DNA from 3 places in the Paenibacillus sp. OAS669 genome. Region 3 is predicted to be linked to each of the others. Evidence: riboswitches for the same ligand, from Rfam matches in the RefSeq annotation. Region 3 holds a riboswitch; each other region holds the start of a gene.
The links. A riboswitch is a leader RNA that binds a small molecule or an ion and turns the genes downstream of it on or off. The one in region 3 is predicted to bind thiamine pyrophosphate.

Region 1: linked by a shared signal. The riboswitch ahead of thiS (sulfur carrier protein ThiS) and the one ahead of GGC63_RS07810 (acetylornithine deacetylase) in region 3 are both predicted to bind thiamine pyrophosphate.
Region 2: linked by a shared signal. The riboswitch ahead of GGC63_RS21885 (ECF transporter S component) and the one ahead of GGC63_RS07810 (acetylornithine deacetylase) in region 3 are both predicted to bind thiamine pyrophosphate.

Annotation. Positions count from the first base shown of each region.
Region 1 covers NZ_JADBDR010000032.1:213-3,489, reverse strand. Annotated here, with positions in the region: gene GGC63_RS34010 (glycosyl hydrolase family 18 protein) at 1-275, shown strand, start outside; gene GGC63_RS34005 (DUF2614 family zinc ribbon-containing protein) at 350-697, opposite strand; gene GGC63_RS34000 (nucleotidyltransferase-like protein) at 815-1,684, shown strand; TPP riboswitch at 1,735-1,871, shown strand; gene thiS (sulfur carrier protein ThiS) at 1,965-2,165, shown strand; gene GGC63_RS33990 (thiazole synthase) at 2,223-2,996, shown strand.
Region 2 covers NZ_JADBDR010000010.1:174,513-177,789, forward strand. Annotated here, with positions in the region: gene GGC63_RS21875 (MFS transporter) at 1-609, opposite strand, end outside; gene asd (archaetidylserine decarboxylase) at 641-1,429, opposite strand; TPP riboswitch at 1,676-1,780, shown strand; gene GGC63_RS21885 (ECF transporter S component) at 1,913-2,500, shown strand; gene GGC63_RS21890 (ABC transporter ATP-binding protein) at 2,497-3,277, shown strand, end outside.
Region 3 covers NZ_JADBDR010000002.1:567,224-570,500, forward strand. Annotated here, with positions in the region: gene GGC63_RS07800 (prohibitin family protein) at 1-200, shown strand, start outside; gene GGC63_RS07805 (DNA ligase) at 594-1,502, shown strand; TPP riboswitch at 1,564-1,664, shown strand; gene GGC63_RS07810 (acetylornithine deacetylase) at 1,782-3,056, shown strand; gene tenA (thiaminase II) at 3,091-3,277, shown strand, end outside.

The DNA.
Region 1 (3,277 bases), on a different contig from region 3:
TAAGCTCGAGATCGGTCTATATGGACAATCCGCAAAGAACGATCAAAGAGAAAAATCTGACTCCTGTGTTCCTGCCGGAGGTCGGTCAAAACTATGTCGAGTACAAGGAAGGCGACAAGCTGAACCGTATATGGCTGGAGGATGAGGTATCCATGAAAGCGCGGATGGATATCGTTAATAAATACCAGCTTGCCGGAGTGGCTACGTGGCGAAGAGGCTACGAGAACCCGGCTATATGGGAGCTTATAAAGACAGAGCTTAACAAAAAGCCTTAACCGGACAAAAAAACTGGCTTCCTCTCTCACCTCATGCAGGTAGGGAAAGGAGCCAGTTTTCTTTGCTTCGGCCGTTAAAGATTGGCTTTGGCATTCGGGTCGTGCTGGGGATCCAGAGACAGGATCGTTTTGCAGAACATGCAGCGGTCCGTTTTACCGAGAATTTTGGTAGCCTTGCCGCATTCGGGGCATTCGACAACGGTGGTGCTGGTAGACATCATACCGGCCCAGAAATACACTCCCATGCTGGCCAGCATAGAGATAGCTCCGATGACCATACATATACCGGCGATAATCTTGCCTGCTACGCCCCAGTTAAAAACAATGCCTGCTAACCCCACGATCATCAGCAGCATGCCTCCCATGGTCAGCAGCAGTCCCCATAACCGGAATTCATTAACTTTACTGGATTTTAATATCACGGGTGTCACTTCTTTCTTTAGATAAAATGTGAAATTTGTCACTGAAATGATGCAGGAAACCGCCTACTAATGTAGAAATAAGAAGTATCATGGAATGTTATGTAGGAGGCTGCGGCGATGAACGCCCTAAAGGAACAAAGGATTGCCAGGCTCCGGGAAGATGATGCAGTCATGAGTATATTGGCGGTCGATAATCCGTCAATGTTTTCTGCAATCACGGACGGATTCGATCTCCTGTTGCTAGTCATTGTAAAAGAGGGCCTGCAAACTGATCAACAGTATCATTATATAAAAGACGACTGCCGTATACAAGAAAGATGGTTTACTTCGTCTGCAATTCATCAGCTTATGCTGCACGGAGAGCACCGCAACCTCATTTACTGGATCTTAAAGGGAGAGATTCTTCTGGATCGGAATACGTATTTAGAAGGTTTGCGGCATCGGATGCTGGAATTTCCGTCGGAAATGAGAGAGCACAAGCTGTTAATAGAATTCTCCAGATTTTTGCGCAAATATATGGAGAGTAAAGAATATATTTTGGAGGACCATCTGCTGGATGCGTACAATAACATTCTCGAAGCGCTCCATCATTGGGCGAGGATTGTTATCATCGAAGCGGGAAGCCATCCCGAAATTACCGTCTGGCGTCAGGTAAAAACGATTAATCCCGGAGTATACAAGCTGTATGAGGAGCTCACGCTAAGCAATGAAACGCTCAAGCAGCGCGTCCAGCTAGTGCTTCTTGCTTGCGAATTTTCCGTCATGTCCAAGATGGAGAGATGCTGCGGCCTCTTGCTCTCCCTATTGTCCAGCCGTGAAGAAGCCTGGAGCCTAGGCGAGCTTCAGCAGTGTGAGAAGCTGTCCGACATTCGGTTCGAGCTTCCGCTTATCCTGAATAAGCTGGTGAAGAAATCACTGGCCAAGGAAATTATCTATACATTGGACGAAGAAGTATCCCAGCTGGAATTACGGTACACAACGAAATAAGGAATCCAAGCGACAAAAACAGCAGTTTCTGCTATACTTATACTCAATTGAATAACCACTAGGGGAGCCTTTTATCGCGAGGCTGAGATAAGAAAGCTTTTTCTTGACCCTTGGAACCTGATTATGGCATGTCTTGTGCGGCATGCTTCTGGATGATACCAGCGTAGGGAAGTGGACGAACGTAAGATGCTGTTTTCGGCATATTTACACCAAGTCAACCTCTTGTGCGCGGTTGGCTTTTTTTGTTGTCAATTTTACCTGGAAAGCGTGGTGTGGTGGTGTGAGACTGATCATTAACGGGGAAGCGAGAGAAGTAGATCAGGTAACGAATGTTGCCGAGCTGCTTACTGTTTTCAAACTTGAGCAAAAAATACTGGTCATCGAGCTGAATCGGGACATTATCGAGCGCAGCGAGTATGCCAATACAGCTCTCAAGGAAGGCGACTCTCTTGAAATTGTTCACTTTGTAGGCGGGGGTTAAGGATTGATTTGCCCGTTATACTTGCTTGCACATACATATTAATGGAGGTTTGTACAAATGAATGACGTGTTAAAAATCGGCCCCTATGAATTCAAATCCAGATTGCTGCTAGGGACAGGCAAATTCAATTCGCTGGATATTCAAAACCAAGCCGTTCAGGCTTCCGAAGCGGACGTTCTTACCTTCGCTATTCGCCGTCTGCCTATCGATAACCCGGAAGCTCCTAATTTCCTGGAGACGCTGGATTTAAAAAAGTTTACGCTTCTCCCTAACACGGCGGGCGCTTATACTGTAGAAGAAGCTGTTCGTATTGCAAAGCTGGCCAAGGCATCGGGCATGTGCGACATGATTAAGGTGGAAGTCATCGGTGATCCGAAGACTCTGCTGCCGGACCCTATCGGAACGCTAGAAGCTACGAAAATACTGGTGGACCTTGGCTTCATCGTGCTGCCGTATACCTCGGACGATCCGATTCTGGCGCGCAAGCTGCAGGAAGCGGGAGCCGCTGCAGTTATGCCTGGAGCTTCTCCTATCGGTTCGGGACAGGGCATTGCCAATCCGAATCAGCTTCGCTTTATTATCGAAGAAGCGAAAGTTCCTGTAATCGTTGACGCGGGTATAGGCGGTCCGGCAGATGCTGCATTGGCAATGGAGCTGGGTGCCGATGGCGTACTTCTGAACACGGCTGTCGCCGGCGCTCAGGATCCGGTTCTCATGGCGGAAGCATTCAAGCTGGCTGTCATTGCGGGACGTAAAGGATTTATGGCGGGGCGCATTCCTAAAAAGAGATATGCCTCTGCAAGCAGCCCGGTCGAAGGAATGATCGAATAGCTTGAGCTTGATTCGAAACCTGAAGGGAGTACGTCTGGTTTAGACAGGCGTGCTTCTTTTATTCTGTAAGCCATCGAAAAAAGAGCATCTGCCTTGAAAGATGATTCGCTGAATATTTTTTTAAAATAACGCTTGACTTTATATATAAGCCTATGATACATTAACTCTCGCCGCTAAAAAACGGCAAACACATCCGAAACAAATCAAGCTTAATAAGAAAAATAAATTTCAAAAAAAAGCTTGCATTAAGATGGGTGAATGTGATATATTAAAAAAGTCGC
Region 2 (3,277 bases), on a different contig from region 3:
CCGCGCAATATACATTTGAACGGCTATGGCCAGTCCGGCCACAAGAACGAACCAAATGGCCCCTCGCTGTCCAAGAGGAGCAAAGATGAGCGCCGTCATGATGGAGGCCAGGGATTGTCCGGCGTTGCCGCCTACCTGGAAGATGGACTGTGCCAGCCCGCGCCGTGAGCCTGCAGCCATGTGTGCGACGCGCGAGCCTTCCGGGTGAAAGATGGCGGAGCCCAGCCCGACAAAAATGACGGATACGAGAATCATGCCGTAATTGGGCGAAAAGGCAAGGCCCAGCACCCCTAGGCATGTCAATCCCATTCCAAGTGGGAGCATGTAGGGGGAGGGCTTGCGGTCAGAATATAAGCCGATGGCCGGCTGCATAAGCGCAGAGGTCATGTTAAGGGAAAAGACGATAATCCCCGCTTGCATGTAGCTTAGTTGCATCGAATCCTTAAGAATCGGCAGGATGGCCGGAATAATCGACTGGATGGAATCATTGAACAAATGAACGATGCTTATGGCAAGTAAAATTCGCATGACAGTCGGCTTGAGACTGTGCTGCGGGGCCGATTGCAGTCTTGCGCCGGCGGCCTCCGTTCCGGATGATGCTGCTTGCATAATGGCTTTCTCCTCTGCTAGTACGATGATGTCAGGATGGCTGAATGGTTCCTAACGCTTCTCCCATTTTGACTTTGCTTCCGACATGCAGGTCGCTGCGGCTTAAGAACGTATCGCTCTCCATCAGCAGCACGACGGTGGAGCCGAACTCGAAGTAAGCGAGCTCATCCCCGCGCTGCAAGGTGTTGGGCAGCGGCTTCACGTACTGGATGCTGCTCACGTTCATCGCTCCGACCTTTACTACGGCCACTTCGCCGCCCTCATGCTGCATATAGGTGATCAATCTTTCGTTACGGCTCAATACTCTGCGCATTTGGCGCAAACCGAACTCGTTCACCGGATATACTTTGCCCGGGACGTGCTCTTTCTCGATAATGCTTCCGTCAATCGGGGTATGAATCCGGTGATAATCGGTCGGGCTCAAATATAGCACGAAATAAAATCCGTTCTGATAATTCACCGTACGAGGCGAAAAGTTAAGCAGCTCCTCAACGGTGTAATCTTGTCCCTTGACGTTAACGATCAAACCTTCTTCTATCGGTCCCATGCCGGTAATCGCTGCATCAACCGGACTGACGAGAGTATGCTCGGCAGTATTGACTGGACGCAGCCCGGATTTCAAACGTCTCGTAAAAAAATCATTCAGTGAAGCATACTCCGACAGATGCTTCTCGGCGTCTTGAACCGGAATGCCGTATATTTTGGCAAAGCGCGGGATCAATCCGCGGCTTGCTCGGGATTTCGCAAAGGATCCGGTTAACCGGGAGATCGACTTGCGGGAGGATAGCTCCGTCAGCAAGCGGAAAAAAGGTTTCATCATAACTGTTCATTCACCTATTTCTTCATAGTGTGGGTCTACCGAATATCTTGACACAGAACAGGGTCCAACGCAAGAAAAAAAGCATGGCCCTACAGGAAGGAAAGGGACATTTGCCCATACGCAAAACGGCGATGTTTCGGTGCCCAACCGGCTCCGGTATCGGCAAGTGAGGATTGCCGTCTCTTTTTGCGGACCGGATACCGCACATTTAGCCGTTGACTTTTATCCCAATCGTGCTAATATGATATTTGTCACTAGGGGAGCCGAAAGGCTGAGACTGGATCGATAGATCCTAGACCCTCTGAACCTGATCTGGATTGTACCAGCGTAGGGAAGTGGAGAACGTTAGAAGCGTGTTATCTACGTACATGCAGGCCACTTCCATGTTGTTGATGGAGGTGGCCTTTTCGCGTTGTCCTGTCAGAACAAGGTCTGGGCTGAGGCCCCGAGCATCATCATATTTAGAAAAAGGAGTGGATGGAAATGTCCAAAGGGTTAAAGCTAACCGACATCCTGGTCACCATCGTCATCGCAGTTGTGTTCGGCATCATTTATCGGTTATGGGGAGATGTGTCCAACGTCGTAAAGCTGGCGGGCTTGCAGCTGGATCAGCTTGTCTACGGGGTATGGTTTATGGCGGCTACGGTAGCGGCGCTGATTATCCGCAAACCGGGCGTAGCGCTGCTGGCGGAGGTGGCCGCGGCTTCCGGGGAGCTTCTTACAGGCTCGCAATACGGGATTGAATCCTTGACCTACGGGATTGCTCAAGGTTTGCTGGCCGAGCTGGTATTCGCCTTATTCCGATACCGCAGCTTCTCGATAACGACGGTTTCCCTGGCAGGGATCGGTTCGGCTGTCGCTTCGCTTGTTTTCGACGCGTTCAAAGGCTATTTGATCGATCTGCAAACCTGGAATTTGACGCTGTATTTTGCTTTCCGCATCGTCGGATCGATCTTCTTCACGGGGATGTGCGCGTACTGGCTGGTGAAAGCTCTGGAGGTTACCGGGGTGACACAGCTTGTCCGTCCGGTGAGCAGCGCAGATTACCAGGCCTTGGAGCGTAAGGGATGATGCAGCAGGAATGTGCATCAGTACATGGACTACGTCTCAAATTCGCCGGTAGTCCGACGCTTCTGTTCAACGATATTTCGTTCTCGGTTCAGACAGGGCAGAAGGTGCTGCTCCTCGGACCGAGCGGATGCGGCAAATCTACGCTGCTTCAAGTATTGACCGGGCTCGTTCCCAATGTGATCGAGGTCCCTGTCAAATTCGACGAGATTGCCATTCCTGCCTCATGGGGCTATGTATTTCAAGACCCGGATACCCAATTCTGCATGCCGTACGTAGATGAGGAAATGGCGTTCGTGCTGGAGAATCTGGGGGCTCCGCGGGAGGAGATGAGCGGCAGAATCAGCGACGGGCTGCGGCAGGTAGGACTCGAGCTTCCCGAGCTTCACATGCCCATTCAAGCGATGTCCCAGGGGATGAAGCAGCGTCTGGCGATAGCCTCCGTGCTTGCCCTGGAGCCGGAGGTTCTGTTCTTCGACGAACCGACGGCGCTGCTGGACCCGGAGGGCACCCGGCAGGTGTGGGATACCATCAAGGCTATAGGAAGGGACAAAACGATCGTTATCGTAGAGCATAAAATCGATGAAATCATCGGATTTGTCGACCGGGTCGTACTGTTCTCCCCCCAAGGGGATATCTTGGCGGACGGCCCGCCTGCCGACGTATTCGGTCAGCATAAAGAAAAGCTTAAGGAGTACGGGATCTGGTATCCGGAGGTATGGGATGATTACGTCTCCGGACCGGCTTACAGGTCGCTGCGGAATGCTGCAGAGGAGAAGC
Region 3 (3,277 bases):
AAGCCAAGCAGAAAATTACGCAGGCCCAAGCTGAGGCGGAGTCGTTGAAGCTGAAGAAGCAGGAGATTACGCCGGATTTGGTTCAGCTCAAGCAGATTGAAGTGCAGGAGAAAGCACTGGAGAAATGGGATGGCCGTCTTCCGAGTGTGACCGGAGGCGCAACACCGTTTATCGACCTGAACTCGTTAGGCAGTAAATAAAACCGCGAGCACGCGCTCTCGACACCCATGGACAAAAATGGTAAATTGGAGGAGGGGTTATCAGTCTTTCCTCCATAAACAGTGTATTAATGATGGATACCGGTAACCGTATTCCGTGAATGCAATATGCTTCCTCTATGATTTGGTTCTAAACCGCATATTAGGGCTGTTGACCCTATAAGGCGTTTTTTTTTATTACTGCCTAAGGAGCTGGGGCAGCGGCGCAAGAATATCTTGTGCGGAAAAGCCCCGATTGGCAGGAGGAAAATGAATTCAGCAATCAGAAATAGTCGGTCCTGCCAAATCCGAATTCCTAAAAGACAGACATAACGGTAGTCAACAGGTTACAATCCGTCCCTTTTTGGTAAAAATGAGGATATGAGGTGATTCCTGTTGCAGGTTTTTACACCGTATCAGCCAATGAACGTCAGTATTCAACATGAGCCGTTTGACGATCCTCAATACTTGTTTGAGCCCAAATGGGACGGCTGGCGTATTGTGATCCATAAGCAAGGAAGCCGGATTGAGGCCTACACACGTCATGGGAATAAGGTGACGAAGAAGTTTCCCGAGCTCGAACAGGCTGTATCGGCTATTCAGACTCATACCGCGATTCTGGATTGTGAAGGGATCGTTATGCGAGACGGGAGACCCGTGTTTGATGATTTCAGCTACCGTGGACGACTCAGCAGCTCCATGAGGATAGCGCAAGCGGTTGCGACACATCCGGTAACTTTTGTAGCTTTTGACTTGCTGTTCACGGAGCGCGAGCATAGCAATGAGCCGCTAATGGAACGAAAGGGACGACTGCATGAGCTCCTCGTTCCTAACTCCGTCATTATGCCGACCCTGTATGTAATGGAGAGAGGGAAGGCTTTGTTCGAGCTGACACGGGAACGGGACATGGAAGGCATCGTGGCCAAACGAACGGATTCTATCTATAGGCCGGGCACGTTGAGCCGGGATTGGGTTAAAATCAAGCATTTTAAAACCATTGACGCTGTTATCCTTGGTTTCCGGACGAATCCCTTCGCGCTGGTGATCGGGCTGCAGTTCCGTACTGTCAAGAACAAGCCTGTCGGAGTGGTGGAATTCGGACTTACTTATGAAGATAAAGAGTGTTTTATGGAGCTGTCCAAGGACCTTTATCTGGAGCATGACAAGCAAACCCAATGGATACAACCCAAACTCTGCTGCCGCATCCAATATTTAGAACGTACGGATACCCATCAGCTTAGGACAACGATATTTAAGCAATTTTTGCCGGATAAAAACCCGGAGGACTGCATTTGGCATTCCTGAACGTCTCGAAGGATTGAGAACCTTATCCAGTCTATGATACTATGAATAAGAAAACGAATAAGAATTTCACTAGGGGTGCTGATGCAGCTGAGAAAGGCGGGAGCCTTAACCCTTATACCTGATCTAGGTAATGCTAGCGAAGGGAAGTGGACGTCACGGCAGTGCTGTGCTGCGCGCGTAAACCACTTTGTCCTGCGAAGTGGTTTTTTTGCTGCTATCGTATTCTGCTGAACAATTGAATAATGCGGGTATCCGCATGAATGAACTGGAGGAGATGGATTGAGTCAGGAATTGGAAGCTTTAATCAGGCAGGTCGAGGAGAGGCAGGAGGAGCTAGTGCAATTGGCCTCACGGCTGATACGATATAAGACCCCGGCGCCTCCGGCCAGAAATACAGAGGAAGCTCAGCAGTTTATTGCACAATTCCTGGAGCTTCACGGGTTTACGGTTGATCAATGGGAAGTGTATCCGGGAGACCCGAACGTCGTCGGTATCAAACAAGGACAAGCCTCCGATCAATTCAAGAGCTTGATCCTTAACGGCCACGTGGATGTGGCAGAGGTAAGTGCGGACGAGCCATGGGAAACCTCTCCGTTCGAGCCGATTGTCAAAGACGGCGTCCTCATTGGCCGTGGGGCCTCGGACATGAAAGGCGGGCTGGCGGGGGCGCTCTTTGCCATCCAGCTGCTGGACGAAGCGGGCATTAAGCTGCCCGGAGATTTGATGTTCCAATCGGTGATTGGTGAAGAAGTCGGAGAAGCAGGTACCCTCCAATGCTGCAAGCGCGGATATCAAGCCGATTTTGCAGTTGTTGTCGATACGAGCGATCTTCATATTCAAGGGCAAGGCGGAGTTATTACCGGTTGGGTCACCGTGAAAAGCAAGAAGACGTTTCATGATGCGACCCGGAAAAATATGATTCATGCCGGAGGCGGAATCCTGGAGGCCAGCGCGATCGAAAAGATGATGAAGCTCCTGCAAGGACTTCAGGAGCTGGAGAGACATTGGGCGGTCATGAAGAGCTATCCGGGGTTTGCACCAGGGACTAATACGATCAATCCGGCCGTTATCGAAGGAGGCAGGCATGCGGCGTTTATTGCCGACGAGTGCAGACTGTGGATCACCGTTCATTTTTATCCGAATGAAACCTATGAGAGTGTATGCCGGGACATTGAAGAGCATTTGAACCGGGTAGCACAAGCGGATCCGTGGCTTAGGGAGAATCCGCCGCAATACGAATGGGGAGGCTCTTCCATGATAGAGGATCGGGGAGAAATCTTCCCTTCTTTAGAAGTGGATCCGAATCATCCTGCGGTCCAGCTGCTTGGTTCAGCCCATGAAACCATATTAGGCCAGCCTGCTGTGGTGGATGTCTCTCCTACGGTAACGGATGGGGGCTGGTTTGGTGATGCAGGGATACCGGCCGCTATTTATGGCCCGGGGGATTTAAAAAACGCTCACGCTGTCAATGAACAAGTATCCATAGAGCAGCTGATTCAATTTACGAAGGTTATGCTGAAATTCATGTACGAATGGGGACACACGGCTAAATAAAGTTGCGCTGGAACCCGCTGGAGGAGGAATAGAGATGAAGTTTTCCGAGTATTTGTTAGAAAAACTGCAGCCGGTTTGGCGCAGCAATCATGACCACCCGTTCGTTCAAGAGATGGGCAAGGGAACGCTGGAGCTGGAAAAATTCCGGTTTTATATGATTCAGGACTACATTTATTTGATCGATTATGCGAAGCTGTTTGCGCTAGGTGCTGTAAAAGCGA